3 regions of the Streptomyces sp. NPDC090083 genome follow, and region 1 is predicted to be linked to each of the others. Evidence: riboswitches for the same ligand, from Rfam matches in the RefSeq annotation. Region 1 holds a riboswitch; each other region holds the start of a gene.
What was found. Region 1 has a riboswitch for S-adenosylmethionine ahead of ACIPTO_RS42325 (ABC transporter substrate-binding protein). Riboswitches for the same ligand answer to the same signal wherever they lie in the genome.
Positions count from the first base shown of each region.

Region 2: another riboswitch for S-adenosylmethionine. It lies ahead of thrC (threonine synthase); the one in region 1 lies ahead of ACIPTO_RS42325 (ABC transporter substrate-binding protein).
Region 3: another riboswitch for S-adenosylmethionine. It lies ahead of ACIPTO_RS24355 (aminotransferase class V-fold PLP-dependent enzyme); the one in region 1 lies ahead of ACIPTO_RS42325 (ABC transporter substrate-binding protein).

Region 1 covers NZ_JBIVED010000022.1:56,900-66,895, reverse strand. Annotated here, with positions in the region: gene ACIPTO_RS42335 (isopenicillin N synthase family dioxygenase) at 1-232, opposite strand, end outside; gene ACIPTO_RS42330 (LLM class F420-dependent oxidoreductase) at 920-1,843, shown strand; SAM riboswitch class IV at 2,095-2,208, shown strand; gene ACIPTO_RS42325 (ABC transporter substrate-binding protein) at 2,588-4,207, shown strand; gene ACIPTO_RS42320 (ABC transporter permease) at 4,211-5,170, shown strand; gene ACIPTO_RS42315 (ABC transporter permease) at 5,167-6,093, shown strand; gene ACIPTO_RS42310 (dipeptide ABC transporter ATP-binding protein) at 6,090-7,766, shown strand; gene ACIPTO_RS42305 (LLM class flavin-dependent oxidoreductase) at 7,777-8,835, shown strand; gene ACIPTO_RS42300 (alpha/beta hydrolase domain-containing protein) at 8,832-9,996, shown strand, end outside.
Region 2 covers NZ_JBIVED010000002.1:196,838-206,833, reverse strand. Annotated here, with positions in the region: gene groL (chaperonin GroEL) at 1-1,121, opposite strand, end outside; gene ACIPTO_RS06740 (cold-shock protein) at 1,519-1,725, opposite strand; gene ACIPTO_RS06735 (MoaD/ThiS family protein) at 2,157-2,432, opposite strand; gene thrC (threonine synthase) at 2,491-3,777, opposite strand; SAM riboswitch class I at 3,793-3,932, opposite strand; gene ACIPTO_RS06725 (glucosyl-3-phosphoglycerate synthase) at 4,076-5,047, shown strand; gene ACIPTO_RS06720 (trehalose-6-phosphate synthase) at 5,149-6,579, shown strand; gene otsB (trehalose-phosphatase) at 6,593-7,456, opposite strand; gene ACIPTO_RS06710 (DUF3263 domain-containing protein) at 7,499-7,750, opposite strand; gene ACIPTO_RS06705 (ABC transporter substrate-binding protein) at 7,795-9,039, opposite strand; gene ACIPTO_RS06700 (ROK family protein) at 9,170-9,996, shown strand, end outside.
Region 3 covers NZ_JBIVED010000007.1:4,413-14,408, reverse strand. Annotated here, with positions in the region: gene ACIPTO_RS24380 (NlpC/P60 family protein) at 1-678, opposite strand, end outside; gene ACIPTO_RS24375 (NYN domain-containing protein) at 889-2,232, opposite strand; gene ACIPTO_RS24370 (hypothetical protein) at 2,271-2,510, opposite strand; gene ACIPTO_RS24365 (rhomboid family intramembrane serine protease) at 2,670-3,404, shown strand; gene ACIPTO_RS24360 (Lrp/AsnC ligand binding domain-containing protein) at 3,401-3,682, shown strand; gene ACIPTO_RS24355 (aminotransferase class V-fold PLP-dependent enzyme) at 3,737-5,098, opposite strand; SAM riboswitch class IV at 5,263-5,379, opposite strand; gene trpD (anthranilate phosphoribosyltransferase) at 5,454-6,518, opposite strand; gene ACIPTO_RS24345 (cytochrome bc complex cytochrome b subunit) at 6,653-8,290, opposite strand; gene ACIPTO_RS24340 (Rieske 2Fe-2S domain-containing protein) at 8,287-9,342, opposite strand; gene ACIPTO_RS24335 (c-type cytochrome) at 9,339-9,996, opposite strand, start outside.

The DNA.
Region 1 (9,996 bases):
GCGAGTTGAGATTCTCGATCTCCAGCCGCTGCTCCTCCGTGAGCGCGAAGAAGCGGCGGGCCGCGCTCAACACTTCCTCCCGCAGTGCTGCGGGGACACCGTGCCCGGTGACGTAGAAGAAGCCCACCTCGTGGGCGGCTGCGCGAAGTTCGGCAAGAAAGGCGTCATGGTCCGCGTCCGGGGCGCGGAAGCGGGAAATGTCGATGACGGGCAGGGCTGGGGAATGGGCCATGGGAGGTTCCTTCACGGCAGGGCGGACGCACGTGCCTCCCAACTGCGCCTGATGGGGGGGCTGGTTGAGGGCGCGAGAAGGCTGCAGGCAGAAAGAGAAGGCGAGATCGCGAGCCGTCGGACGGCTGTCAGCAACAGACCTGGTCGAACTGGTCGGCGCGGCGGCTCACCCAGAACGGGTCGAGCAGCACCGTGTGTGCCGGGCCAGTGGTGTCCATGGCCGGATCAAAGCACAATGAGAAAGACGCGTCCACCACGCGTCCCAGCGGGTGAGATGTCTTCCGCCATGGTCGACCTCGACACTCAGAGGGGCGAATGACGTACGTTCGAGTGGAAAGCTTCTGACAGGTGGAGGCTCTCACGCACGGGAGGCGACACCGCGCGGCACGCACCGATGCGCGAGTGTCCCCCGGTGCCATGTCAACTACCGCCCGAAGCTGGGGCACAGCGGCCCGGTCGACCAACTACCCTTCAGCCTCGCTGAGTTGATCCGCCACGTCGAGGAACACTTCGGCATGTGTGAACGGCTCACCCACCGGTGCGCGCCGGACCGTCAGCGGCCGGGACGGGTAACCGGAAGGCCGTTCCGCCCATTGGCCCGGGACAGGGGCCCGAGTACACATGACTGACAAGAAGCTGTCACACACGGGCCGGAATGCGGGCTCGACCGACGCCCGTTGTGACTGACATGACTGTTGGAGTAGCGCTCAACGCGTCCGATGCCCTGAACCAGGTAGATGCCACCGTGCAGCTGGCACACGAGGCAGCGGCGGCCGGGTTGCGGTCGGCCTGGTTCGGTCAGACTTTCGGCGCGGACTCGCCCCAGCTCGCGGCGATCGTCGGGCGCACGGTACCCGGACTGCAGGTCGGCACCTCCGCGATCCCCGTCTTCGGCCGCCACCCACTGCTGGTTTCCAGCCAGGCCCAGACCGCCCAGGCCGCGACCCACGGCCGCTACCACCTCGGCCTGGCCCTGGGCACCAAGCTGCTGACAGAGACCGGCTTCGGTCTGCCCTTCGAGCGACCCATCGCGCGACTGCGTGAATTCCTCACCGCTCTACGGCAGTTGACCGAGACCGGTACCGCCGACTTCCACGGCGAACTGCTGACCGCCACCACCCCGGTCCCCGCACGCGTACCAGGTGCCGAGAGCGGTGTCCCCCTGTTGGTCGCCGCGATGGGGCCGCAGGCACTGCGGGTCAGCGGCGAACTGGCGGACGGGATCCTGCCCTACCTGGCCGGACCGCGCGCACTCGCGGACCACATCGTTCCGGCGGTCACCGCCGCGGCCGAGGCAGCCGGCCGCCCCGCGCCCAGGATCGTCGCCCTGGTGCCCGGCGTGGTCACCGCCGACGTGGACGCGGTACGCGCCAAGGCCGTCGAGAACCTCGCGTTCTACGAGCAGATCCCGTCCTACGCCCGGGTCATCGAGCTCTCCGGCGGCCGACGGGCCGCCGACCTGGCCGTGATCGGCGACGAGAAGACGGTCGAGGCCGAAGTACGCCGTTACCGCGACGCCGGTGCCACCGAGGTCGTGTTCTCGGGCACCGAGATCGCAGGAGAGGCGGACCGCCGCCGCACCTGGCAGCTCCTCGGCGAACTGGCCGGTTGAGCAGAGCTGTTGGCCCGACATGTCGTAGCCCTGCCCCCGCACCCCGTGACGAAGGAGATTCCTCATGACCACCGAGGCCACCATCACGGACCTCCAGGCCTTCACCGAAACCTGGCTGCGTTGGTGAAGATTCACCGCGAGCGCGGCGGTTCCTGAGCCGGACTCGATCCCGATCCACGGCCCGACTGCCCCCGCAGAGCATCGTTTTCCGCCATTGACGTACGACAGAACCACTCCGTACGATCACGAACGGCATTGAGTGTCAGCATCAAGCCCTGGCTCGCTGACCGGCAACCCTCCCACGCGGTGGGGTGCTCCAGGTGAAAGCCCGGCGGGATCGCCGATGATCCCCGCAAGCGCGTGGCTCCGTGACCGGAGCCGGATCATGTGGAGGACCGATATGCGGCACGGTGGTGACCTCAGCGCTCGCTACGTCGGCGCCACCGTGTTCTCCCGCCTCGCGCGTCGGCGTCACATCGATCTCAAGCGCTCCACCAGCTGCCTCTGTCAGGCCTGACGAACCTTCCCGCCGCAGGCCGCGGGTACGGCACTGCTGTCGCCGCGCCCGCCTGTGTCCGATGACCTCGTCTGTTCTTGATCCCATTTTTTGTCCCGTTCCTTTCCGATCCCCGTCTGCACAGCGCTCCCCGGCACTGGCGTCGCGCCGACCGGGACCGCATGCCCACGCACGGCTGTGCCCTTTACCACGCCCGTGCCTGGTGACACGAGTAGGAGAAGCCCTCCGTGACTGCACTTTCCGATGTCAGAACCTCCCAGTGGGCGGCGCTGACCGCCCTGCTGACCACCAGTGTTCTGCTGACCGCCTGCGGGTCCGGCGGCGGTGATTCCGAGGGCGCCTCCGGACAGCCCAAGTCCGGCGGCACTCTGACCTTCGCGGTCGGCTCCGACTCCGGTTGCGTGGACCCGCAGCAGGTCGGCAGCAACGAGACGATCTACTCGGTGCGCCAGGTCGTGGACTCCCTCACCGACCAGGACCCCAGTACCGGCAAGATCGTGCCGTGGCTGGCGAAGAGCTGGGACGTCAGCTCCAACGCCACGACGTTCACCTTCCACCTGCGCTCCGGTGTCACCTTCAGCGACGGTTCCAAGCTGACCGCGCAGGTGGTCAAGGACAACTTCGACGCGGTGCCGAAGCTCGGCGCCCTGGGGACCCTCGCCGAGGGCTACCTCAGCGGCGTCAAGAGCACCACGGTCGTCGATCCGCTCACCGTGAAGGTGACTTTCAGCCAGCCCAACGCCCAGTTCCTGCAGGCCACTTCGACCCACTCGCTGGGCATCGAGTCGTCGGCGAGCGTCAAGAAGACCCCACAGCAGAAGTGCAGCGACGGGGTGGTCGGGTCCGGGCCCTTCGTGCTGAAGCAGTACGTGCAGAACCAGTCGATCACCCTGGCCAAGCGCACCGGCTACGCCTGGGGTTCCTCGCTGTGGAGCAAGAAGGGCGAGGCGTACCTGGACAAGCTGGTGTTCAAGGTCGTGCCCGAGGCGGGTGTGCGTGCGGGCAGCCTTCAGTCCGGCCAAGTGGACGCTATCAGCAGCGTCGGCAAGGCGAACGAGGCGGCGCTCAAGGGCGGTCAGGTCACCCTCCTGCGGCGCGCCAACCCCGGTGTGGTGTTCGGCCTCGGCCTCAACAACTCCCGCCCGGCTCTCAAGGACGCCAGGGTGCGGCAGGCAATCCTGTTCGCCATCGACCGGCAGCAGATCGCCGACACCGTCTTCCCCACCGGAACCCAGGCGGCGACCAGCGTCCTGGCGCACACCACGCCCGACTACACCGACCTCTCGTCCGGTCTGGGCTTCGACGCGGCCAAGGCCAAGTCCCTTCTGGACGCGGCCGGTTGGAAGACCGGCGGCGACGGCATCCGCGCCAAGGACGGCAAGAAGCTGACCCTGACCGTCAAGTGGTTCCCGAACTCGGCCACCAACCAGCCCGCTCTGGAGCTGGTCCAGCAGCAGCTCAAGGCCATCGGTGTCGACGTGGTCCTCAAGCAGCTCCAGGTCACACAGTTCGCCCCGACGCTCCAGTCGGGTGACTTCGACGCGGTATGGGGGAACGTGACCCGAGCCGACCCGGACATCCTGCGCAGCTCCTTCTCCACCAAGCTGGCCAACTTCTACCACCTGCCGGCGAGTTCCCTCGACACGGCACTGAACGAGCAGGCCGCGACCGTCGACGCCGCCAAGCGCAAGCAACTGGTCACCCAGGCACAGCAGTTGCTCGTGCAGAACGCCTACTACGTGCCCGTGGTGGAGCTTCAGACCCAGCTGGGCACCTCGAAGAAGGTGCACAGCCTGGACTTCGACGCCTCCAGCCGACTCCAGCTGCACGACACCTGGATCGGCTAGATCATGCGCCGGTATGTGATCAAACGGCTCGCGCAGGCGGTCGGGGTGCTGTGGGCGGCCTACACGGTGTCGTTCCTGGTGCTGGACTATCTGCCGGGTGACCCGGTCACGGCGATGGCCGGGGCCGGGATGGACTCGGGGCAGGTCGACCCGAAGCAGATCGCCGCCCTGCGGCACGAGTACGGCTTCGACAAGCCGGTGCTCGTGCAGTACGCGGAGTACCTCGGCCGGGCGGTGCGCGGGGACTTCGGCGACGCGGTCTCCACCGGCCGCCCGGTGACCTCCACCCTGGCCGACGCGCTGCCGCAGACGCTCCAGCTGACCGGGGCCGCACTGCTGCTCGCGGTGCTGCTCGGCGGCGGGCTCGCGGTGGTGGCGACGTACACCTCCCGGCGCTGGCTGCGGCAGTTCCTGCTGTCGCTGCCGCCGCTGGGGGTGTCGGTCCCCACGTTCTGGGTGGGGCTGCTGCTCGTCGAGGCGTTCTCGTTCAAGCTGCACTGGTTTCCCGCGTTCGGCAACGACGGCCTGAAGGGGCTGGTGCTGCCCGCGCTCACGCTGGCGGTACCGACCGGGGCACAGGTCGGCCAGGTGCTGGCGAAGAGCCTGCTGACCGCGCTGGACCAGGCCTATGTGGAGACCGCGCGGGCCAAGGGCGCCGGACGGTGGCGGGTCCATCTGCGGCACGCGCTGCGCAACGCCTCCCTGCCGGCCCTGACGGTCGTCGGGCTGCTGGTCGGGCAGCTGATCGCCGGTTCGGTGGTCGTCGAGACGGTGTTCTCCCGTGACGGCCTGGGCCGGGTGACCGCCGCGGCGGTCACCGCGCAGGACATCCCTCTGGTCCAGGGAGTGGTGGTGTTCGGGGCGCTGATCTTCGTGACGACGAACCTGCTCATCGACCTGGTCTATCCGCTCCTGGACCCACGGATCGTGGTGGCTTCGGGCAGAAGGGCGGCACTCGCATGAGCCGGAGTCTCGTCGACGAACCCGCCGAGGCGGCGCTGGGACTGGCCCGCCCGGTCGAGCTGGGCCCGGCGCCCGAGCACGGTCGACGCCGCGTGGACGTACGGCGCGTGCTGCGTTTCGTGGTGCGCCGTCCGGGGCTGCTGCTGTCCGTGGTCGTCCTCGTGCTGGTGGTACTGGCCTCGTTCTGGCCCGATCTGTTCACCTCGCAGGACCCGCTGAAGGGCGTGCCGTCACAGAACTTCCGCGGGCCGAGCGGCAGTCATTGGTTCGGCACGGACGAACTGGGCCGTGACGTCTTCTCCCGCGTGGTCCACGGCGCCCAGCTGTCCCTGAAGGCGACGCTGATCGCCGTACTGGTCGCGTTCGTGGTCGGTGGACTGCTGGGCGTGGTCGCGGGGTTCGTGGGCCGCTGGGTGGACGACGTGCTGATGCGGTTCGTGGACGTCCTGCTGTCCATCCCCGCGCTGTTTATGTCCCTGGCACTCGTCACCGCGCTCGGCTACGGCACGGTGAAGGTGGCGGTCGCCGTCGGCATCGCGAGCGTGGCCTCGTTCGCCCGGGTGGCACGCTCGGAGGTGCTCAGGGTGCGGCAGGCCGTGTTCGTGGAGGCGTCGCGGGCGAGCGGGGTCCGCTGGTACTCGGTGCTCGCCCGGCACGTGCTGCCCAACGCGGCCGGCCCGGTGATCGTGCTGGCCACCCTGGACTTCGGCTCCTCGATCCTGGCCGTCTCCGCGCTCAGCTTCCTCGGCTACGGGGCGCCGCCACCGGCCCCGGAGTGGGGGACGTTGATCTCCGACGGCCGCAACTACCTGGCCAACGCCTGGTGGCTGACCGCGCTGCCCGGTCTGGCGATCGCCGCGACCGTGCTGGCCGCCAACCGCATCGCCCGGGCGCTGGACGGCGAATGGTCCCGGCAGCGATGACCGACGAACGTGAGAACGGTGAGGACGTGACCACACCACTGCTGGAGATCCGAGGCCTGTCCGTGTCGTACCGCACCCGGGGCGGCACAGTGTCGGCCGTACGGCGCGTGGACCTGGACGTATGGCCCGGGCAGGTGACCGCCGTGGTCGGTGAGTCGGGCTCCGGCAAGAGCACCACCGCGCACGCGATCACCCGGCTGCTGCCGGGCAACGGCGCCATCGACGCGGGCACGGTCCGCTTCGGCCGGCGCGACCTCGCCACCCTGTCGGAGGCGGAGCTGCGTACCGTGCGCGGGGCGCGGATCGGGCTGGTCCCGCAGGACCCGACCGTCTCGCTCAACCCGGTGAAGCGGATCGGTGAACAGGTCGCCGAGGTGCTGCGCATCCACGGTCTGGCGACCCGCCGCTCGGCACCCGCCGAGGCGGTCGACGTCCTGGACCGGGCCGGGCTGCCCGACGCGGCCGTCCGGGCCCGGCAGTACCCGCACGAACTCTCCGGCGGGATGCGGCAACGCGCGCTGATCGCCATCGCCATCGCAGCGCGGCCCGAGCTGATCATCGCCGACGAGCCCACCAGCGCGCTCGACGTCACCGTGCAGCGGGTCATCCTCGACCACCTCCAGCGGCTCACCGAGGAGTCGGGCACCGCGATCCTGCTCGTGACCCATGACCTCGGGGTGGCCGCCGACCGGGCCCAGCGGCTGGTGGTCATGTCAGAGGGCAGGGTGGTCGAGGCGGGTCCGACCCGCGAGATCCTGGCCGACCCGAAGGACGAGTACACCCGGCACCTGCTGGCCAGCGCGCCGAGCCTGACCACCGCCCGGACCCACGTCCCGGCCTCCCGCCCCGACGCGGACACGCCACCCCTGGTCGAAATCCGCAACCTGGTCAAGGAGTTCAGGCTCCCCCGCACCGGCGACGGGCCCCGCACCCTGCGCGCCGTCGACGACGTCAGCTTCACGCTCCACCGGGGCCAGACCCTGGCACTGGTCGGCGAGTCGGGCTCGGGCAAGTCCACCACCGCCCGCCTGGTACTCCGGCTGGCCGACGCGACCGCCGGACAGGTCCTGTTCGACGCGACCGACGTGACCGCCGCCAAGGGCGCACAGGCCAGGGAACTGCGCCGGCGCGCCCAGCTCGTCTACCAGAACCCCTACGCCTCGCTCGATCCGCGGTTTTCCGTCGCCGAGGTGATCACTGAACCGCTGCGCGCCTTCAAGGTCGGCGACCGCGCCAGCCGTCTCGACCGCGCCCGCGAACTCCTCGACCGCGTCGCCCTGCCCGTCGCCACACTGGAGCGCCGGCCGGCCGAACTCTCCGGCGGGCAACGGCAGCGGGTGGCCATCGCCCGCGCCCTCGCCCTCTCCCCCGATCTGGTGGTCTGCGACGAACCCGTCTCGGCGCTCGACGTGTCCGTGCAGGCCCAAGTCCTGGGCCTGCTGGCCGAGTTGCAGGCCGACACGGGAGTGGCCTACCTCTTCATCTCCCACGACCTGGCCGTCGTACGGCAGATAGCGCACCAGGTCGCCGTCATGCGGGCCGGGCGTGTGGTCGAGACGGGTCCGCCCGAGGACCTCTTCACGCACCCCCGTCACGCCTACACCCGCGAACTGCTCGCGGCCATCCCCGGCGGCCGTGTCCCCACCCCCGCCGTCGAGACCACCACGAGCTGAGGACCACAGCATGAGCACTCCCACCATCACCTCCCTGGCCCTCCTCACCCCGGGCAACTTCGCCGACGACGATCCGGGCACCGGTCTTGAGGAGACTCTCCAGCTCTTCGAGTACGGCGAGCAGCTGGGCTTCGACGGTGCCTGGATCAGACAGCGTCACCTCGAACACGGTGTCGGCTCGGCCGCCGTGTTCCTCGCCGCCGCCGGCCAGCGCACCCAGCGCGTCGAGCTGGGCACGGCGGTCATCCCGATCGGCTACGAGAGCCCGTTCCGACTCGCCGAGGACCTGTCGCTGGCCGACGTGCTGTCCCGGGGACGGCTCCAGGTCGGCTTCAGCACCGGCATGCCGCACGCCGACCTGCTCGGCGACCTGGTGTACGACGGCGACTGGCGGAGCTTCGACCTGTCGTACGGGAGGATCGCCCGTCTCCTGGACAACCTGCGCGGCGAGCACCTCGGCTCCCCGGACACGGTGATCCAGTCGCCGGGCAACACCCAGCGTCCGCGGCTGCAGCCGCACAGCCCCGGTCTGGTGAACCGAATCTGGTACGGCGGGGGCAGCCTGCGCTCGGTCCGGTGGGCCGCCGAGCACGGCCTGAACCTGCTGTCCGGGAACATCGTCTCGGGCGAGGACACCGACGACTTCACCACGGCCCAACTGAACCTGCTCTCCGAGTACCGGCGCAGCCTGGGCGAGGACCGGCCGCCGACACGGGTGGCGCTCGGGCGGGTGATCGTGCCGCTCGACAGCGCCGACGCGGCCGCCCGGGCCCGCTACCGGGACTACGCGGCCAGTCGGCACGAACGCACCCTGAAGCCGCAGACGCCGGCGGCACTGGGCGGGAAGCGGTTTCTGTTCGCGCCCGACGTGGTCGGTACCGCGGAGCAGATCCTGGAGCGGCTGACGGCGGACCCCGTCCTCGCGCAGGTGTCGGAGCTGCGCCTGGAACTGCCCTACGAGTTCCACCGGGAGGAGTACGAACAGATCCTGCACGACGTACGGCACCTGGTCGCACCCGAGCTGGGCTGGCGCCCCGCTGACCCGTCAGTACAGGACGCCGGTCGGTGACCTCTGATCCGCGGCGCCCGGTCCGCCTGGAGGTGCACTCCCGCGAACCGTTCGCCGACGCTCACCGTTTCCCCGGCGCCGGAGCGTACGAGGTGCTCACCGCCACCGCCCACTACGCCGTGGACCCGACGGCAACCGCCAACCGCGCGATCCCCGACCTCGGCCTCGCACCGCGCGACAGCGCAGGCGTGGTGCGCTTTAGCGGGGACGTCGAGATCCTGCGTCCCATCGACGGCGGGCGCGGGCGGCTGTTCTTCGACTGGGGCAACCGGGGCGACAAACGGGCCGTCCAGTACTTCTGCGACGCTCCGCACACCAACAGGCCACGCACCCTCGCCGACGCCGGAAACGGCTTTCTGATGCGCCGCGGCTACACGATCGTCTTCGGCGCCTGGCAGGGCGATCTGCTGCCGGGCGACGGGCGTCTGCTGCTCGATCTGCCGGTGGCGAAGGAGGGCACGGAGTCCGTGCGCGGCCTGACGACGGCCGAGTTCATCGTGGCGGAGCCCATCGACTCGCTTCCGCTGTCCCGCTGGTCGAACACCAGGTCCTGCCCGGTCAGCGAACGCGGAGTGCGCACCGCCCGCCTCACCCGGCGTCGCTATCCGCACAGCACGCCGGAGGAACTCCCCGGCGGAACCTGGCGGTTCGCACGGCTCCAGGGCGGCGGGAGCGAGCTGAGGGGCGCGGCCCGGGCCGTCGTGCCGAGCCGGTCCGACCTCCACCTCGACGGCGGATTCCGGCCCGGCTGGATCTACGAGCTCACGTACGAGGCCGAGGATCCACTCGTTCTGGGGCTGGGCCTGGCCGCGGTCCGTGATCTGGTCAGCCATCTGCGCCACGACCCGGCGGGCCCGGCCGGTCCGATCGAGTACGCCTACGGATGGGGGCGCTCCCAGACCGGCCGGGCGATCCGTGACTTCGTCCATCTCGGCTTCAACGAGGATGCCGAAGGCCGCCCCGTCTTCGACGGGCTGCTGCCGCACGTCTCCGGCGCCGGCCGTCTCGGCCTCGAACGCTTCACCAACCTGACAGTCTCGGGGGGCCAGCAGTACGAGGACCATCTCAGCCCGGCCGACGCCTTCCCCTTCGCCTACGCCGAGACGGTCGACCATCTCACCGGCGAGCGGGACGCGATCATGAAGCGGGCGAGCGATCCCA
Region 2 (9,996 bases), on a different contig from region 1:
ACGCCGCCGGCGAGCTTGGCGAGGCGCTCCTGGAGCTTCTCGCGGTCGTAGTCCGAGTCGCTGTTCTCGATCTCGGCGCGGATCTGGTTGACGCGACCGGCAACCTGGTCCGCCGAGCCCGAGCCGTCGACGATCGTCGTCTCGTCCTTGGTGATGACGACCTTGCGGGCGCGGCCGAGGAGGTCCACGGTCGCGTTCTCCAGCTTGAGGCCGACCTCCTCGGAGATGACCTCGCCGCCCGTGAGGATGGCGATGTCGCCGAGCATGGCCTTGCGGCGGTCGCCGAAGCCCGGGGCCTTGACGGCGACGGACTTGAAGGTGCCGCGGATCTTGTTGACGACCAGCGTGGACAGGGCCTCGCCCTCGACGTCCTCGGCGATGATCAGCAGCGGCTTGCCCGACTGCATGACCTTCTCCAGGAGCGGGAGCAGGTCCTTGACGTTGGCGATCTTCGAGTTGGCGATCAGGATGTACGGGTCGTCGAGGACGGCCTCCATACGCTCCATGTCGGTGGCGAAGTACGCCGAGATGTAGCCCTTGTCGAAGCGCATGCCCTCGGTGAGCTCAAGCTCGAGACCGAAGGTCTGCGACTCCTCGACGGTGATGACGCCTTCCTTGCCGACCTTGTCCATCGCCTCGGCGATGAGCTCGCCGATCTGGGTGTCGGCGGCGGAGATGGAGGCCGTCGAAGCGATCTGCTCCTTGGTCTCCACGTCCTTGGCCTGCTCCAGCAGGGCACCGGAGACGGCCTCGACGGCCTTCTCGATACCGCGCTTGAGGGCCATCGGGTTGGCGCCCGCGGCTACGTTGCGCAGACCCTCCTTGACGAGGGCCTGGGCGAGGACGGTCGCGGTGGTCGTACCGTCACCGGCGACGTCGTCCGTCTTCTTGGCGACTTCCTTGACCAGCTCGGCGCCGATCTTCTCGTACGGGTCCTCGAGCTCGATCTCCTTGGCGATGGAGACACCATCGTTGGTGATCGTGGGGGCGCCCCACTTCTTCTCGAGGACGACGTTGCGGCCCTTGGGGCCAAGGGTGACCTTGACGGCGTCGGCGAGCTGGTTCATCCCGCGCTCGAGACCGCGCCGTGCCTCCTCGTCGAACGCGATGATCTTGGCCATGTGAAGTGGTCCTCCCGGACTGGGGTGGATTGCTCCGGACCGCGCTGGCGCCCGCGACGGACGGCCTGCCTGCCCCGTGGTTCCTTGCACCACCTGGCCTGCGGGCCTCACCGACCCGGTCCTTCGTTATCACTCTCACCTTCAGAGTGCTAACGCCAATGATTAGCACTCGGCATGCCCGAGTGCAAGGCGCTCCCGTGAAGCGGGCCCGCCGGGGGGGTGGTGGTCGGGCGACGGGCGGGCGCAGGCGGCTCCCGTGTTCCGGCACCTTGACTCCCGCGCGCGTGAGGCGTGCCCCGGGTACGCCGAAGGGCCCGTACCCCAGGAGGTGCCCCCCTGGAGTACGAGCCCTTCGGTGAAGAACGAAGAACGTCGCTGCTGTTCGTCGGCGCGTGCTTCAGCCGGTCGCGAGCTTGACCATGTCAGCCTGCGGCCCCTTCTGACCCTGCGAGATCTCGAAATCGACCCGCTGCCCCTCTTCCAGGGTGCGGTAGCCGTCCATCTGAATCGCGCTGTAGTGGACGAAAACATCCGCACCACCGTCGACCGCGATGAAGCCGTACCCCTTCTCCGCGTTGAACCATTTGACGGTGCCCTGAGCCATGCCTAACTCCCCTATTACTGGCCCTTGCACGGATCCGCACTTCGCGGATCCGGGTCAGACCTCACCCCCCACAGGATTGGGGGCGTGCGCCGGAACGCGTCGACCGCGGCCGAATGTATCCGTCCAACTGCCGTCTGCAACAGGTCAATCAGACGAGAATTCAAGGCAGGACCGGTCGGGAATTTACGGAGAATTCGTCCGACTTCAGGGCAAGTCGGGCCCGATAAAGGGAACATAAGGCGCAAAAGACCTGCACACTTTGGCTACTTCTCATCGCACGCGAAGCCGGTACTCATATGCGTTCGGCATGCGGAGTGGAGCGGGTTCCCCAACTGTACCGTGCTCAACCATAGAGAATTGCCCCCTCCGCTTCTCTCACGGAGGAGGCAATTCGATGAACTCTCGGTAATCTGCGTTACCCAGGGTAACGATCAGCCTCCGGCGACCGCCGGAATGATCGAGACGCCGGCCCCGTCCGGGGTGGCCGTCTCCAGGCCCTGCTCGAACCGCACGTCGTCGTCGTTCACGTACACGTTGACGAACCGCCGCAGCTTGCCCTGGTCGTCCAGGACGCGCGCGGAGATCCCGGTGTGGTTCTTCTCCAGGTCGCTGATGACCTCGGCGAGGGTGCCGCCTTCGGCGGTCACCTCGGCCTGGCCACCGGTGTAGGTGCGCAGGATGGTGGGGATGCGGACGCTGACGCTCATGCTGATGACCTCCGGTCGGGTACGGCTGACGGCTTTCGGGGCGCGGGACGGAACGACGCTACGACGCGAGCCCGGCTTCCCTGAACGAGTCGAGGTTCGGCCTGATGGTCGCCGTGAGACCCGTGCCGGCCACCGCGTCCAGCGTCTTGAGCCCGTCACCCGTGTTGAGAACCACCGTGGTGAGCGTCGGGTCCAGCAACCCGCTCTCGATCAGCTTCTTCGTGACGCCCACGGTCACACCGCCGGCGGTCTCCGCGAAGATCCCCTCGGTCCGGGCGAGCAGCTTGATCGCGTCGACGACCTGCTCGTCGTCGACGTCCTCGACCGCCCCGCCGGTCCGCCGGGCGATGTCCAGCACATAGGGACCGTCCGCGGGGTTCCCGATCGCCAGCGACTTGGCGATCGTGTCCGGCTTCTGCGGCCGGACGACGTCGTGGCCCGCCTTGTAGGCGACGGAGACCGGCGAGCACCCTTCCGCCTGCGCCCCGAAGATCTTGTACGGCCTGTCCTCGACGAGCCCGAGCCTGATCAGCTCCTGGAGCCCCTTGTCGATCTTCGTGAGCTGCGAGCCGGAGGCGATGGGAACCACGAGCTGGTCCGGGATCCTCCACCCCAGCTGCTCGCAGATCTCGTACGCGAGGGTCTTGGAGCCCTCCGCGTAGTACGGCCGCAGGTTGACGTTGACGAAGCCCCAGCCCTCGCCGGCCGGGTCGCCGATCAGCTCGGAGCAGAAGCGGTTCACCTCGTCGTAGTTGCCCTCGATGCCGACGAGTTCGCCGCCGTAGATCGCGGCCATCACGATCTTGCCCTGCTCCAGGTCGTGCGGGATGAACACGCAGGAGCGGAAGCCGGCCCGCGCGGCGGCGGCACCGACGGCGCCGGCGAGGTTGCCGGTGGAGGAGCAGGAGAGGGTGGTGAACCCGAAGGCGCGGGCCGCTTCGATCGCCTGCGCCACGACGCGGTCCTTGAAGGAGTGCGTCGGGTTGCCGGAGTCGTCCTTGACGAACAGCTTGCCCGCGTCGACGCCCAGTTCGCGGGCGAGGTTGTCGGCCTGGACGAGCTTGGTCCAGCCCGGGTTGATGTTCGGCTTGCCGGCCACGTCGGCGGGGACGGGCAGCAGGGGCGCGTACCGCCAGATGTTCGCGGGGCCCGCTTCGATGCGCTTGCGGAGTTCTTCGGTGTCGTAGGCCGAGAAGTCGTAGGCGATCTCCAGCGGGCCGAAACACTCCTCGCAGGCGAAGACCGGGCCGAGGGGGACGCGGTGGCCGCACTCGCGGCAGGACAGCGCCGCGGCGGGGCCGAGATCGACGGTGTTCGTGGTGCTTGCAACAGTCTGCGCAACCATGGAGGCGAGGCCCTTTCCTCATCTTCCTCACGACGCGTTTCGCCATGAGACGGATTTGGCACCTTCCCGAGCCGGGAGCCTCGCGTGCGCGAGAACCGACTGGAGGGTTGCCGGGGCTTCAACGGGCCGTATCCCTCTGCCCCTCTGGATGAGCGGTGTTCAGTTGTGTATGCATTTGTCTCACCGACGACCTCGGACATGTAATGGTCATCAGCGTTGTTCAAGACTGTAACCGAAGGCCAGGACAGTTGAGTGAGCCGTCCGAACCGCGAGATGGAACGCAGAGGAGCCGCGCAACGTGCTGAAGGAAGTCGAGCACTGGCTGAGCACCCGCTCCTGGTCCCTGACGGACCGGCCGCTCCACAAGATCCTGGCCGCCAAGCACCGCACGGGCCAGACGGTCTCCGTCGTGCTGCCCGCGCTGAACGAGGAGGCGACGGTCGGCGAGATCGTCGCGATCATCCGTCACGACCTCATGCGGCAGGTCCCGCTCGTCGACGAGATCGTCGTCGTCGACTCCGGGTCCACCGACCGCACCTCCGAGGTGGCCGCCGCGGCGGGCGCCCGGGTCGTGCACCGTGACGACATCCTGCCCCGCATCCCCGCCGTGCCCGGCAAGGGCGAGGTGCTGTGGCGGTCGCTGCTGGTGACGAGCGGCGACATCGTCGCGTTCGTGGACGCGGACCTGAGGGAGTTCTCCTCGGACTTCGTCACCGGGATCGTGGGCCCGCTGCTCACCGACCCCGGCGTCGACCTCGTCAAGGCGATGTACGACCGGCCGCTCGGCACGGAGCCGGGTCCGCCCGCCTCCGGCCGGAGGGCAGGACAGGGCGGCCGGGTCACCGAGCTGATGGCCCGCCCGCTGCTGAACATGCACTGGCCTCAGCTGGCCGGTTTCGTGCAGCCGCTCGGCGGCGAGTACGCGGCCCGCCGCTCGCTGCTGGAACAGCTGCCGTTCCCGGTCGGGTACGGCGTCGAACTGGGCATGCTGGTCGACGCGCTGCACCTGGTGGGCCTCGACGCCCTCGCCCAGGTCGACGTCGGCGTCCGCAAGCACCGGCACCAGGACGGGCAGGCCCTGGGCCGGATGGCCGCGCAGATCTACCGCACGGCCCAGCTGCGACTGGCCCGCGGCCACCTCATCCGGCCGTCGCTGACCCAGTTCGAGCGGGGTCCGGACGGTTTCGAGCCGCGCACCTACTCCGTGGACACGGAGGAGCGGCCCCCGATGGCGGACATCGCCGAATACCAGTCCCGCAAGGTCGCATGACCGGGCGCAGGCGGTCATGGACGGTCGTATACGGACGCATACGGTCCGCCGCCGGCCGTCCGTACGTTTGAGCGTTTCCGGGCCGGGCTAGGTTGTGGCGTATGGCTTCCACGGCTTCCACGGCCCCTCCGGTCTCCACGCCCCCTCGCGGTGCCGCTCAGGTGCTCGTCGCGTCCAACCGCGGTCCCGTCTCGTACGAGGTGGGCGACGACGGTGCGCTGCGCGCCAAGCGCGGTGGCGGCGGGCTGGTGTCCGGGCTCTCGGCCATCGGGCCGGACGCCGACGCGCTGTGGGTGTGCTCGGCGCTCTCCGACGGCGACCGCGAGGCGGTGCGGCGCGGGGTCGGCGAGGACGGCGTACGGATGCTGGACATCCCGGCCGACGTGCACGCCGACGCGTACAACGGCATCGCCAACTCCGTGCTGTGGTTCGTGCACCACATGCTGTACCAGACCCCGCTGGAGCCGGTCTTCGACGCGGAGTTCCGCCGCCAGTGGGCGTCGTACGAGGCGTACAACCGGGCGTTCGCGGAGGCGCTGGCCCAGGAGGCGGCCGAGGGTGCCGTCGCGATCGTGCAGGACTACCACCTGTGCCTGGTCCCGGGGATGCTGCGCGAGCTCCGCCCCGACCTGCGGATCGGCCACTTCTCGCACACACCGTGGGCGCCGGCCGACTACTTCCGGATGCTGCCCGACGACATCCGGGCGCGGCTGCTGACGGGCATGCTCGGCGCGGACCGGCTCGGTTTCCTCACCCACCGCTGGGCGGACGCGTTCACGGCCTGCTGCGCGGAGTTCGCCGGGGGCGTCGGTGACACCCGGATCGGTGTCCACGGGCTCGGCGCCGACGCCGACTTCCTGCGGGCCCGCTCGCACGAGGCGGACGTGGAGGAGCGGATCGCGGCCCTCCGCGAGGAGATCGGCGCGGGCCGCAGGACGATCGTCCGGGTCGACCGCACCGAGCTGTCCAAGAACATCGTGCGCGGACTGCTGGCGTACCGCCAACTCCTGGACGACCACCCGGAGTTGCTGGAGCAGGTCGTCCATGTGGCGTTCGCCTACCCGTCCCGGCAGGACCTCGCCGTCTACCGCGACTACACGGCCGAGGTGCAGCGAGTCGCCGACGAGATCAACTCCCGCTACGGGACAGCGGGTTGGACGCCGGTGGTCCTTCACGTCAAGGACGACTTCGCCCGCTCGCTGGCCGCGTACCGCCTCGCCGACGTCGCCCTCGTCAACCCCATCCGCGACGGCATGAACCTCGTCGCCAAGGAGGTCCCGGTCGTCTGCGACGAGGGCTGCGTGCTGGTCCTGTCCCGGGAGGCGGGCGCGTACGAGGAGTTGGGCGAGGACGCGGTCCCGGTCAATCCCTACGACGTGATCGGCACGGCCGCCGCCCTGCACGAGGCGCTGACCATGCCGGCCGGCGAACGCGCCGAGCGCACCAAGAGGCTGACGGCGGCGGCCACCGCCCTGCCCCCGGCCCAGTGGTTCCTGGAGCAGCTGAACGCGCTCCAGGACCAGGCGAGTTGAGGCGCCGGGGCAATCACCCCAGCCGGACCGCGAGCGCCGACAGCAGGCCTACGACCCCTGCCGCGCCGTCCACCACCAGGTCCGCCCGCTCCCGCAGCTCCGTGACCTCGTCGCTCCCGCTGCACACCAGCAGGCCGGGAACGCCGTCCGAGCGGAGTTTCTCGACGGCCGCGAACGCGGGGAGGTCGCCGAGGTCGTCACCGGCGTAGAGGACGGACCCGGCGCCGGTCTCGCGGAGATGGTCGGTGAGCGCGACCCCCTTGTCCATGCCGGGCGGCCGCAACTCCAGGACCAGGCGGCCGGGTTCGACGATCAGGCCGTTGCGGGCGGCGAGGTCGGTGAGGGGCTCGCGGAGGGCCTCGAAGGCGGCCTGCGGGTCCTCGGCGCGCCGGGTGTGGACCGCCAGCGCGCGGCCCTTCTCCTCGATCCAGGTGCCCTGCCAGGCGCCGAACCGGTCGAGGAATCCCGGGAGTTCGGCCCGGACCGCGGCGACACCGGGATGCGGGGCGGGGGCCGTGACCGTAGCGCTCACCGCGTCCCAGCGCTCCGCGCCGTAGTGGCCGAGGACGACCAGGTGTTCCAGGCCCGGTACGCCCGCGAAGCCGCCGTTGCGCACCGCCACACCGGCCGGGCGGCCGGTGACGACGGCCACGGAGGCGACCTTCGGGGCGAGCGCGGCCAGCGCGCGCACCGCGTCCGGGTGGGCCCTGGCCTGCTCGGGGTCCGGCACGATCGGTGCGAGCGTGCCGTCGAAGTCGAGCCCGACCACCGCGGCGGCCGGTTCGGCGAGGATCGCCGCCAGGCCTTCGCGTCCGGCGCGGGTGACGGGGGTCGGCAGTACGGCCAAGGGATCGGTGGAGTCCTGAGGGCTGCCCATGCGTCGACCCTATCCGGGCGGCGCCGGGACCCACAGCTGCCGCTACCTCTCCGTGCGCCTGGTTTCGCGGACCCGTCTCAGCCTGTTCACCGTCACCGGGTCGTGGGCCAGCGCCCGCTCGTCGTCCAGCAGGGCGTTGAGCAGCTGGTAGTAGCGCACGGGGGCCAGGCCCAGCTCCTCGCGTATCGCGCGCTCCTTCACGCCGGGGCCGGGGAAGCCGCGGCGCTCCAGCGCGAGGATGTCCTGTTCCCTCCGGTTCAGCGCGGGAAGCCGGGCGGGCCTGTCCTTCTCCATGCCTGCACCGTAGTCCCCGCCACCGACAGCGGCCCCGGGCGCCGCTACTTCCCGCTCTCCGCCAGCGACGCCGACGCCTGGAGCTGCCCCAGCACCCCCGCCGGGCTGCCGTTCGCGGCCACCGCCTGGCCTATGCGCTGCTTGATGTCGGAGCTGACCGCGGCCCAGGAGGTGTTGCCGGCCGGGTAGAGCGTGGACAGCGGGAGTTCGTCGAGGAACGGCCGCAGATCCTTGTCCTGCGCGGACTCCCCCATCGCCTCGGAGGCGGAGTTGGTCACCGGCAGGAGGTCGTACTCGCGGGAGAAGGCGAGGACGTTCTTCTCGCTGTAGACGAAGTCGAGGAAGTCGCCGATCTGCTCGCGGTGGCCGTTCTGCTTGAAGGCGGTCATCCAGTCGGCGACGCCCATCGTGGACTTGGCCCTGCCGTTGCGGCCGGGCAGCGGGACCGTGCCGAACTTGACGCCCTTCTTGACGGCCTGCTGCATGAGGGTCGGGTGGCCGTTGAGCATGCCGACGTCACCGTTGGCGAAGGCGGCGAACGCGTCCGCGCGGTTGAGCTTGGCGGGGGCGACGGGCCCGGTCAGGCCCTTGGCGACGAGGTTGTCGCGCAGCCAGGTGAAGGTGGCGATGTTCTGCGCGGAGTCGAGGGTGTAGGTGCCGATGTCGTCGGTGTAGCCGCCGCCCCCGCCGAGCAGCCACTGCATCGTCTCGGCCTGCGCCTCCTCCGGGCCGAGCGGCAGCGCGAACGGGTACTTCACGCCCCGCGCCTTCAGTGCCTGGGCGTCGGCGGCCAGCTCGCTCCAGTCCTTCGGCGGGGTCAGGCCGGCGGCGGCGAAGAGGGTCTTGTTGTAGAAGAGGACGCGCGTGGACGCGGCGAACGGCATGCCGTACTGGATGTGCTTCACCTGCCCCGCGTCCAGCAGCGACTCCAGGAAATCGGCCTCCACGGGGATGGAGAGCAGCTCGGCCGTCGAGTACAGCTTGCCGGCGGCGGCGTAGTCCGCGTACGCGCCGATCTGCGCCATGTCGGGCGCCTTGCCGGCCGCGACCATCTCCTTGACCTTGCGGTCGACGTCGTTCCAGGAGTAGACGCTGACCTCGACCTTGACGTTCCGGTGCTTCGCCTCGTAGGCCTTGACGACCCCGTCCCAGTACGTGCGCGAGCTGTTCGAGGCGGAGTCGCCGTAGTCGGCCGCGACCAGCCGGAGGGTCACGTCGCCGGATCCCCCGCCGAGTCCGCAGCCGCCGAGGACCGCCGTCATGCCCAGAACGGACGTCGCCGCGATCATTCCTGTCCTACGCCGCTGCACTGCCGCATCCCCACCTTTGCTCTCGTGACGTTCGCTCTGTGAACCCATAAGGTCTACACCACGTGAGTGGACTAGACCTCTCGCGGGTAGACGGGCCACACTGTCCCCCGTGAGACATGTCATCGCCCTCGACGTGGGCGGCACCGGGATGAAGGCCGCCCTCGTGGGGGCGGAGGGCGAGTTGCTGCACCGGGCCCGCCGGGCGACCGGCCGCGAGCGCGGTCCGGACGCGGTCGTCGAGCACATCCTCGGCTTCGCCGCCGAACTGCGCGCGTACGGCGCGGAGCGGTACGGCGAGCCCGCGTCGGCCGCCGGGGTCGCCGTCCCCGGCATCGTCGACGCCGAGCGCGGCATCGCGGCCTACTCGGCGAACCTCGGCTGGCGCGACGTACCCCTGCGCGACCTGCTCGGCGCCCGGCTCGGCGGAGTCCCGGTCGCCCTCGGCCACGACGTGCGCACCGGCGGTCTCGCCGAGGGCCGGATCGGCGCGGGCAGGGGCGCCGACCGCTTCCTGTTCGTGCCGCTGGGCACCGGCATAGCGGGCGCGATCGGCCTCGACGGCCGGGTGGAGGCCGGCGCGCACGGCTTCGCGGGCGAGATCGGCCACATCGTCGTGCGCCCCGGCGGCCTGCGCTGCCCCTGCGGCCAGACCGGCTGCCTGGAGCGGTACGCGTCCGCGGCGGCGGTGACCGAGGCGTGGGCCACGGCGTCCGGCACCCCCACGGCGGACGCGGCCGACTGCGCCGAGGCCGTCGACTCCGGCGACCCCGTCGCCACCACCGTCTGGCACGAGGCGATCGACGCCCTCGCCGACGGCCTCGTCACCGCCCTCACCCTCCTGGACCCGCGCACGATCATCATCGGTGGCGGCCTGGCGGAGGCGGGGGAAACCTTGTTCACACCACTGCGCGAAGCGGTCCGCCGCCGGATCACCTT
Region 3 (9,996 bases), on a different contig from region 1:
ACCGGTGTTGCCGAGGTTCACGCGCGAGGTGGAGCGGGAGGCCGCCTGGGCCTGCTCCTGGTCGAGGGCCGCCTTCTCGGCCGCCGTCAGGGTGTTGAGGAGCTTCTGGGCCGTGGCCAGCTTGGCCTTGACCTCGTCCTTCTTCTTCTTGAGCTCGGTGCGGGTGGCGGAGAGGTCCTTGAGCTTGCTGCTCGCCTCCGCGCGCTCCTGGGCGAGTTCGCGCTGCTTGCCCTGGATCTTCGTGAGCGCCTCGACCTGCTGGCTGCTCAACTGGTCCATCGTGGACGCCTTGTCGAGGTAGTCGTCCGGGTCCGAGGACAGGAACAGCTGGATCGACGGGTCGATGCCGCCGGTGCGGTACTGGGCGCTCGCCATGGTGCCGAGGCCGTCGCGGAGCTTGTTCAGCTCCTCCTGGCCGCGGGCGACGTTGTCCTGGATGGTGGAGATCTCCTTCTGGAGCTTCTCCTGCTTCTCCTGGGCGCCGTCGAGCTTCTCGGTGGCCTGCTCGGCCTGCTCGTAGAGGGCGTCGACCTTCGCCTTGACCTCGTCCTTGCTGGGCTTCTCGCTCGGCGCGGCATTCGCGGCCTGGGCACTGAAGGCAACGGCGGCTGCGGCTGCGGTGGTCAGCACAGTCACACGCGTGCGGCTCGGCTGCTTCGGTCGACGATGGGACGCCACGGAGTCGAGCTCCTTCTATTGAGTGATCACCCGTTCGGAGGTTCGAGGCCTGACCCTAGTGACACTCCTGTGATCAGTTCAAATCCTCACACGAAAAAATGCCGTCACTCACAGCATTCTTTGCACATAACCAACGTGCAGTGATGGCCGATTGACGCTACGTTGCGTGACAGTTCGGCCAATTCAGGCATTAAACCTGTACGTTGACGTTCACGACAGTCGCTTCAGGAGTACCGCAGAAGCGACGGGCCGCGCGCCCGCCTTCGCGATGCCGTCGGCCACCTCGCGGTCGGTCGACGCGACGATCACCGGCCGGCCCGGCGGCTCGGCACGCACCAGCTGACGGATCAACTCGTCGGCGGTGACGCCCGGTTTGGAGAACAGCACCCGCACCCCGCGCGGCGGCGCGAGCAGCACGGGCGCGGCCAGCTCGGCCCCGTCGAAGACACAGGTGACCTCGGCGCCGGTCTGCGCGGCGAGCTGCGAGAGCTGCCCCAGCAGCCTCAACCGCTGCTTCTCCAGGGGCATTTGGGGGTAGCCGGTCTTCGTGACGTTGTAGCCGTCGACGACCAGGTGGGCCTGCGGCAGCGCGAGCAACTGGTCGAGGATCGCGGGGTCGTTCTCCGACAGCGCCCGCGCCGCGATGTCCTTCGGGGTCATTCGTCCCGGTTCGACCGCGTCGACGGTCTCGGCGGGCCGCACGGACACCGGCGGCAGCGCCAGCTCGCGGCGCAGCCCCTGAGCCGCGTCCAGCACGGTGTCGAGCAGCAGCCGGACCCGCATGTCCTCGACGCTGCGGCCCTCGCGGGCGGCCTTGCGGGTGGCCTCCAGGGCCGCCTCGGCCTCACCGAGCCGGGCCTTCAGGCGGCGGCTCTCGCTCTCGGCGGCGGACACCTGGGTCTGGCTCTCGGCACGGCCGGCGTCCGTCTCGGCCCGCAGCTTGCGCAGGGCGGCCTCGCCGCGCTTGACGTCACTGTGGGCGGCACGCAGCTTGCGGTGAAGCGATTCCGCTTCCCTCTTCGCCGCGTCCAGCTCGGTGCGCAGCCGCTCGGTCTCGGCCCGGGTCGCGTCCCGCGCCTGCGTCAACTCCTCGCGCAGCCGCTCCAGTTCGGCCCGGCTCTCCTCGTCGGCGCGCTCGGCGTCGGCCCGCAGCGCCTCCTCGCCCGCGGCGGTGACGAGCTTCACCCAGCCGGTGGGGCGCAGAACATAGGCCGCGGCCGCCACATCGAGCGGGTCCGCGGCCGGGGGCGGCGAGCCGGAGTCGAGGGCTGCGGCCAGCTCCGGCTGGGCCTCTCTCAGCTTCTCCCCGATGCGCTGTCTGAACAGCGGATCGGTCTCCAGCGCGGCGGCCATCGCGTTCCCGGCGAACTTGGCGCGCCGGTTGGGGGCGAAGCGGGCGTACTGTCGCAGCTGCGCGGGCAGTTCGGCGACGGTGAGGCCGCCGAAGCCGTCGGAGACGATCTGCACGACCCGCTTGCGCACACCGTCGGGCAGCGGACGGTCGAGCACCTCGGCGGCGCCGTCGCCCGGCCCCCCGCCCGAGTTCTCCACCATCCCTCACACCCCAACCGTCCGTGCGGGGCCTCTCCCTCTCAGGAGCCGGCGCCCGGCCTGTCCACGAGTTCCACCTGATCCACGGCGTTGCACCAGCGGCAGCGCACCGACTCGATGGTCTCACTGACCACCTCGCGCTCCTCCACCTTCGGCTCACCGGCCAGGTCCAGGTGGAGGTACTCCACGACCTTCGACGAGCGCGTCACGTCGAAGCGCGTGAGGTTGCCGCAGAGGGTGCAGCGCCACCGCGTCGAGGCGGTCGGCAGGGGAACCGTCATCGTGGCTGTCCGCTTCCTTCGTTCCAGTTTCCGTGATCGCCGGTTTCCCCGGCGAGTGTGGCTCGTAACCCTACGGCCTGGCGGGTACTCACCGCTCGGCCGTCCACAGCGGCGATTCACCCTGTCCCGTTGCGTCCCGTTACGTCATGCTCTGTAGACATGATCAGCAACTGGGGCCCGGCCCTCGCCAGGACGTTCCGCGGCACATCGGCACCGATGACCTACGCCCTGATCGGCCTGTGCTGCCTGATCTTCGTCCTGGGCCCGGCCTCGGGCTTCGTCCCGTCCTACGGCACCGGGGACACGCTGCTCGCCGCGCAGCGGGCGTACTTCCGCCGCTGGGGCGTGGTCCCGGCCGACCTGTTCGCCCACCCCGCCCGCGAGGCCCTGACCCCCGTCACGGCCCTGTTCATCCACGGCAGCTGGATCCACCTCCTCGGCAACATGCTCTTCCTCTACGTCTTCGGAGCGATGACCGAGGAGCGGCTCGGCCGAGTCGAGTTCACCCTCTTCTACCTGGTCTGCGGGTACCTCGCGCTGCTCGGCTACGCGGTGGCCAACACCGGCTCCGACCAGTCGCTGGTCGGCGCGTCCGGGGCGATCTCGGCGGTTCTCGGGGCGTTCCTGTACCTGTTCCCCCGGGCCCGCGTGACGAGCCTGCTCCCCTTCCTCTTCTTCCTGCCGCTGCGCTTCCCCGCCTGGGTCGTGCTGCCGTTCTGGGCGGCCCTGCAGTGGCTGGCGGCGGGCCGGGCGGCGACGGGACCGGGGGTGGCGTACCTGGCCCACCTGGTGGGCTTCGGGCTGGGGTTCGGCTACGCCTGGGTGCGGTTCGGCCGTACGACTAGAGTTGGGGCCGCCCCAGCAACGGTCCCCGAGGGAGAGAACCAGCCGTGATCACCGCGATCGTCCTCATCAAGACCAGCGTGGACCGGATTCCGGAGATCGCCGAGTCGATCGCCGCGCTCGAATCCGTGAGCGAGGTCTTCTCCGTCACCGGTACGTACGACCTGATCGCGATGGTGCGGGTGCGGGAGCACGAAGACCTGGCCGATGTCATCCCCGGGCGGATCTCCAAGATTCCCGGGGTGGAGGGGACGGACACGCACGTGGCGTTCCGGACGTACTCGCAGCACGACCTCGAGGCGGCCTTCGCCATCGGGCTGGATTCGTGAGGCCTGGCCCCCAGGGGGTGTCCCTGAGGGGGCTTGTCCCTGAGGGGGCCTGACTCACGCCGCCGGGACGCAGCGGCCGTTCTCGGTGCGGTAGTTCCACTTGGCGCCGTCGGTCACCAGTTCCCGCACCGCCGTCACGAAACGCTCCACGTGCTCGTCCGGGGTGCCCGCGCCGAAGCTGACCCGGATCGCGTTGAGGGACTTCTCGCCGGGGGCCGCCTCCGGGGCACCGCATTCGCCCTGGGCCCCGGGGTCGGTGCCCAGCAGGGTGCGGAGCAGGGGGTGGGCGCAGAAGAGGCCGTCCCTCACTCCGATGCCGTACTCGGCGGAGAGGGCGGCGGCGAAGTGGGAGCTGTTCCAGCCGTCGACGACGAACGAGATGACGCCGACCCGCGGGGCGTCGTCGCCGAACAGCGACAGGACCCTGACCTCGGGGACCTCGGCCAGGCCCGCCCGCACCTGCGCGATCAGGTGCTGCTCGCGGGCGACCAGGGTGTCGAGACCGGCCTCGGTGAGCGCCTTGCAGGCCGACGCGATGGAGTAGGCGCCGATGACGTTCGGGGAGCCCGCCTCGTGCCGGGCGGCACTGTCGTGCCACTCCACGTCCACTCCCCCGTCCTCGCGCCGCGTGACCTTGCGGCTGGCGCCGCCGCCCGCGAGGTAGGGGTCGGCGGCCCGGAGCCAGTCGGCCCGGCCGGCGAGGACGCCCGAGCCGAAGGGGGCGTAGAGCTTGTGGCCGGAGAAGGCGATCCAGTCGACGTCGAGGTCCCGCACGGAGACCGGGTGGTGCGGGGCGAGCTGGGCCGCGTCCAGGACGATCCGGGCGCCGTGGGCGTGCGCGGCGGCGGCCAGCTCGCGGACCGGCCACAGCTCGCCGGTGACGTTCGAGGCGCCGGTGACACAGACCAGGGCCGGGCCGTGCGGGTCGCGGGCGGCGAGGGCCCGCTCCAGGGTCTCGACGGCCTGGCCCGGGGTGCGCGGGGCGTCGAGGTAGGTGACCCGGGCGTCCTTCCAGGGCAGCAGCGAGGCGTGGTGCTCGGTCTCGAAGACGAAGACCTGGCAGTCGGCGGGGAGCACCGCGGCCAGCAGGTTGAGGGAGTCCGTCGTGGAGCGGGTGAAGATCAGCTGGTCGTCGGGGCGGCAGTCCAGGAACTCCTCGACCGTCCTGCGGGCGTTCTCGAACAGGTCGGTGGAGAGCTGCGAGAGGTAGCCGGCGCCGCGGTGCACGCTGCCGTAGTACGGGGCGTAGGCGGCGACGTCGTCCCAGACGCGCTGGAGGGCGGGGGCGCTGGCCGCGTAGTCGAGCGCCGCGTAGGTGACCTCGCCGCCCGTGACGAGCGGGACGGTGACATCCCGGCCGAGAACAGGCAGCGGGGCACAAAGGGTGCGGGCGGCGGCAACGGTGGTGACAGACATGGCGAACTCCCGTGAGAGGCAGGCGAATTCACTGCGCGAGCCGACACGGCTACGGCGCAGGAGAAGAAGAAGGGGGTATGCGGAGGCGGGGCTCGACGCCCTATCGCATTCGCTTGCTCACAGAGGGCTCCCTCGATGACCAGGACCCCTGGTGTCTTTCGAGGGGCCCGCGCTTGCCGCAGACCTCGCTGCCTACGGCCTGGTCTTCACCCGGGGCACCCCGCCACGGACGGAGGGTTGCCGGACAGTCGGCCGGGGCCTCATGACTGTCACTCATGACCTGATCGGAAAACCTACGCGAGGTGATCGTCGTCCCGCAACCCGTGTCCGGATCGCGGGACGACGACCCGCTAGGTCACGCGTTGCTCGCCGCCGCCCAGCGCTCCAGCGTGCGCTTCGCGGCCCCGGAGTCGATCGACTCCCGCGCCTTGTCCATCCCGGCCCGGATCCGGTCCGCCAGCGGCCCGTCCCCGGCCTCCAGCGCCACCAGGGCAGCCGCCGAGTTCAGCAGTACGGCGTCCCGCACCGGGCCCGTCTCGCCGTCCAGGAGGCGGCGGGCCACGTCCGCGTTGTACTCGGGGTCGGCACCGCGCAGGGCCTCCACCGGGACGAGTTCCAGGCCCACGTCCCGCGGATCGAAGGCCTCTTCGGTGACCTTGCCGTCGCGGACGTTCCAGACCCGGGAGGTGGCCGTGGTCGTCAGCTCGTCGAGGCCGTCGTCACCGCGGAACACCAGGGCGGAAGAGCCCCGTTCGGCCAGGACGCCCGCGATCAGCCCGGCCATGCGGGTGTCGAAGCAGCCGACCGCCGACGAGGTGACCTTCGCCGGATTGGTCAGCGGGCCGAGCAGGTTGAACGCGGTCGGCACCCCCAGGTCCCGCCGGACCGCGCCCGCGAAACGCATCGTGGGGTGGAACTTGGCCGCGAAGCAGAAGGTGATCCCGGCCTCCTCCACCACCTGCGCGACCCGCTCGGGCGACAGGTCGAGGTTGATGCCGAGCCGCTCCAGGACGTCCGAGGAGCCGCTCGCCGAGGAGGAGGCGCGGTTGCCGTGCTTGACGACCCGCGCACCGGCCCCGGCGATCACGATGGCGGACATCGTCGAGATGTTCACCGTCTTGGCCCGGTCGCCGCCGGTGCCGACGATGTCGACCGCCGGTCCCGGGATGTGCAGCGGCTTCGCGTGGGCGTACATCGTCTCGACGAGCCCGGTGATCTCCTCGACCGTCTCGCCCTTGGCCCGCAGCGCCACCAGGAAGCCCGCGATCTGCGCGTCGGCCGCCTCGCCGCTCATGATCCGGTCCATCGCCCACGCCGTGTCGGCGGTGCTCAGGTCCTGTCCGGCCAGCAGCGCGCTCAGCACGTCGGGCCAGGAACGGGCCGCCGCGGTGTCGCCTCCAGCGGGGGTCACAGCGCTCATACGGCCGCTCCTGAGTGTCGTAGAAACCTGCTCTGCATACGCGTCCCCACCCTATCCAGCGCGGGACACGGCGAAGGGCCCCGTCCGGTGTTCGGACGGGGCCCTTCGACCGTGGCGTGGCGACGCCTCAGCGATCAGTGGTGGCCGTGGCCGCTCGTGATCTCCTTGTACTCCTCGACGGTGGGCTTGGGGATCTGCGACTCCTCGCCGTAGTACGCCTCGCTCAGCTTGGCGCGCAGCTTCTCGGAGCCCTTGACCTTGCGCTCGACACCGTTCTCGTCGGTCGTCGCGCCGATCGCGGCCGGCGCGTACTGCTCGTGCGCGGTGAGCGTGTGCAGCGCGTCCTGGCTGAGCGGCTCGTGGATCTCGACGAACTCACCGTGCGGCAGGCGCTTGATGATGCCGGACTCGCGGCCGTGCAGCACCTTCTCCCGGTCGCGGCGCTGGAGGCCGAGGCAGACCCGCTTGGTGGCGATGAAGACCAGCACCGGCACCACGAAGAAGCCGACGCGCACGAACCAGGTGATCGAGTTGATCGACAGGTGGAAGTGCGTGGCCCAGATGTCGTTGCCGCCACCGACGAGCAGGACGAAGTACCACGAGATCCACGCGGCACCGAAGGCCGTACGGGTCGGGGCGTTGCGCGGGCGGTCCAGGATGTGGTGCTCGCGCCTGTCACCGGTGACCCAGGCCTCGATGAACGGGTAGACCGCGATCGACACCAGGACCAGCGGGAAGATCACCAGCGGGATGAACACGCCCAGGACGAGCGTGTGACCCCAGAAGTTGATCTCCCAGCCCGGCATGACACGGATCAGGCCCTCGGAGAAGCCCATGTACCAGTCGGGCTGGGCGCCCGTGGAGACCATGTCCGGCCGGTAGGGGCCCATCGACCAGATCGGGTTGATCGACGCGATCGCCGCGACGGCCGCGATGACACCGAAGACCAGGAAGAAGAAGCCTCCGGCCTTGGCCATGTAGACCGGCAGCAGCGGCATGCCGACGACGTTGTTGTTCGTCTTTCCGGGGCCCGCGAACTGCGTGTGCTTGTGGTAGAAGACCAGGATCAGGTGGCCGACCACCAGGCCGAGCATGATGCCCGGCAGCAGCAGGATGTGGATCGAGTAGAACCGCGCGACGAAGTCGCCGCCCGGGAACTCGCCGCCGAAGAGGAAGAACGACAGGTACGTGCCGACGATCGGCACGGACAGGACCGCGCCCTCCATGAAGCGGACACCGGTGCCGGAGAGCAGGTCGTCCGGGAGCGAGTAACCGGTGAAGCCGGTGAACATGCCCAGGACGAACAGCAGGAAGCCGAACAGCCAGTTGACCTCACGCGGCTTGCGGAACGCGCCCGTGAAGAACACACGCATCATGTGCACGAACATGCCGGCGAGGAAGATCAGCGCCGCCCAGTGGTGGATCTGCCGGATCAGCAGACCACCGCGCACATCGAAGGAGATGTGCATGGTCGAGTTGAACGCCTCCGACATCAGCTGCCCCTGGAGCGGGACATAGCTGCCGTGGTACGTCACCTCGTTCATCGACGGGTGGAAGAACAGCGTCAGGTACACACCCGTGAGGATGATGATGATGAAGCTGTAGAGGCAGACCTCACCCAGCATGAACGACCAGTGGTCGGGGAAGATCTTGCGCATGTTGGACTTGGCCAGGGAGTAGATCCCCAGGCGCCCGTCCGCCCAGTCGGCGATCTTCTCGCCGGCCGGTGCCTTCTCGCGCGAGCGCGAGTCGGTGTTCGTCGTAGTACTCATCCGCGCTCCCAGAATGCAGGACCGACGGGCTCATCGAAGTCGCCGAGCGCCTCGAGGTAGCCCTCGTCGCTCACGCCGATGCGCAGCTGCGGCAGGGCGTGACCGGCCGGGCCGAAGATCACTCGGGCACCGTCGGAGAGGTCGAAGGTGGACTGGTGGCACGGGCACAGCACGTGGTGCGTCTGCTGCTCGTACAGGGAGATCGGGCAGCCCACGTGGGTGCAGATCTTCGAGAAGGCGACGATGCCCTCGTGCGCCCACTCCAGCTCGCGCTTGTCCTTGATGTTGTCCGGCTGGAGCCGGACGATCATCAGCGCGGACTTCGCGATCTCCGTCTGGAACTCCTCGTCGGTCTCCTCCAGGCCCTCGGGCTTGGCGAAGGTGAGCGAGCCGACGGCCACGTCCGAGGGACGCAGCGGCAGGTTCGTGTTCATGTTGACGAGAAGCTTGCCCTTGGACCACAGCGTGTGGCGGAGCTTCGTCCCCGGCAGCGGACCCAGGTCGCGCAGCAGCATGACACCGGAGAGCGGGAACAGGGCCAGCGCGCCGAACATCGTGTTGCGGATCAGCTTGCGACGGCCGAGCGCCGACTCCCTGGCACCGTCCTTGAAGTCGGCCATGACCTTGGCCTTGACCTCGGGGGGCGCCTCGATCGCGTGCCGCTCGTCGGCGATCTCCACGTCGGACATCAGGGTGCGGGCCCAGTGGACCGCGCCCGCGCCGATGGTGAAGAGCGCTCCGCCGAGGGTCAGACCCAGCGCGAAGTTGAGCGCGCTGATGTGACCGATCGGGAAGACGAAGATCGACTTGTCGGCCGGGATCGCCACGTACGAGGCGATGAAGCCGACCGTGAGGAGCATCGACAGCGTGAACAGGAAGGCGACGACGCGCTCGGACCGCTTGGCGGCCCGCTCGTCGATGTCCTGGACACGGTGCTCGTGCGGGGGCAGTCCCGGGTCGGCGAACGGGTCGTGCTCGTCCGCCACCGACACCGCGCTGTGCGCGTCCTGCTCAGCGGGCAGGTTCTCTTCTGGAATGTCTTTGCTACTCATGACTTCTTGGCCTTTGCGGTCCGAGCGGCGACCCAGACGGCTACCGCGATCAGCGCGCCCAGACCGAAGATCCAGGCGAAGAGACCCTCACTGACCGGACCGAGACCGCCCAGCTCAAGACCGCCGGGGCTCTCGGTGTTGTCGCCGTTGACCGCGTTGAGGTACGCGATGATGTCCTTCTTGTTCTTCGACGACAGCGTGGTGTCGGGGAAGGAAGGCATGTTCTGCGGGCCGGTCTGCATGGCCTCGTAGATGTGCTTCGGAGCGACACCCTCAAGACTCGGCGCGAACTTGCCGTGCGTCAGCGCGCCACCCTTGCCGGTGAAGTTGTGGCACTGGGCGCAGTTGGTGCGGAACAGCTCGCCACCCTTGGCGATGTCCGAACCCTCCGGCCCGTACTCGTTCTTCGTCGGGATGACCGGACCGGCGCCCAGCGAGGCGATGTACGCCGCGAGCTGGTCGATCTCGGCCTGCGAGTAGATGACCTTCTTGGCCGGGATCTGAGCACCCGGCTGCTGCGCCGGCATACGGCCGGTGCCGACCTGGAAGTCGACCGCCGCGGCGCCGACGCCCACAAGGCTCGGACCGTCGGAGGTGCCCTGACCGCCGGTGCCGTGGCAGCTTGCGCAGCCGACGGCGAACAGCTTCTTGCCC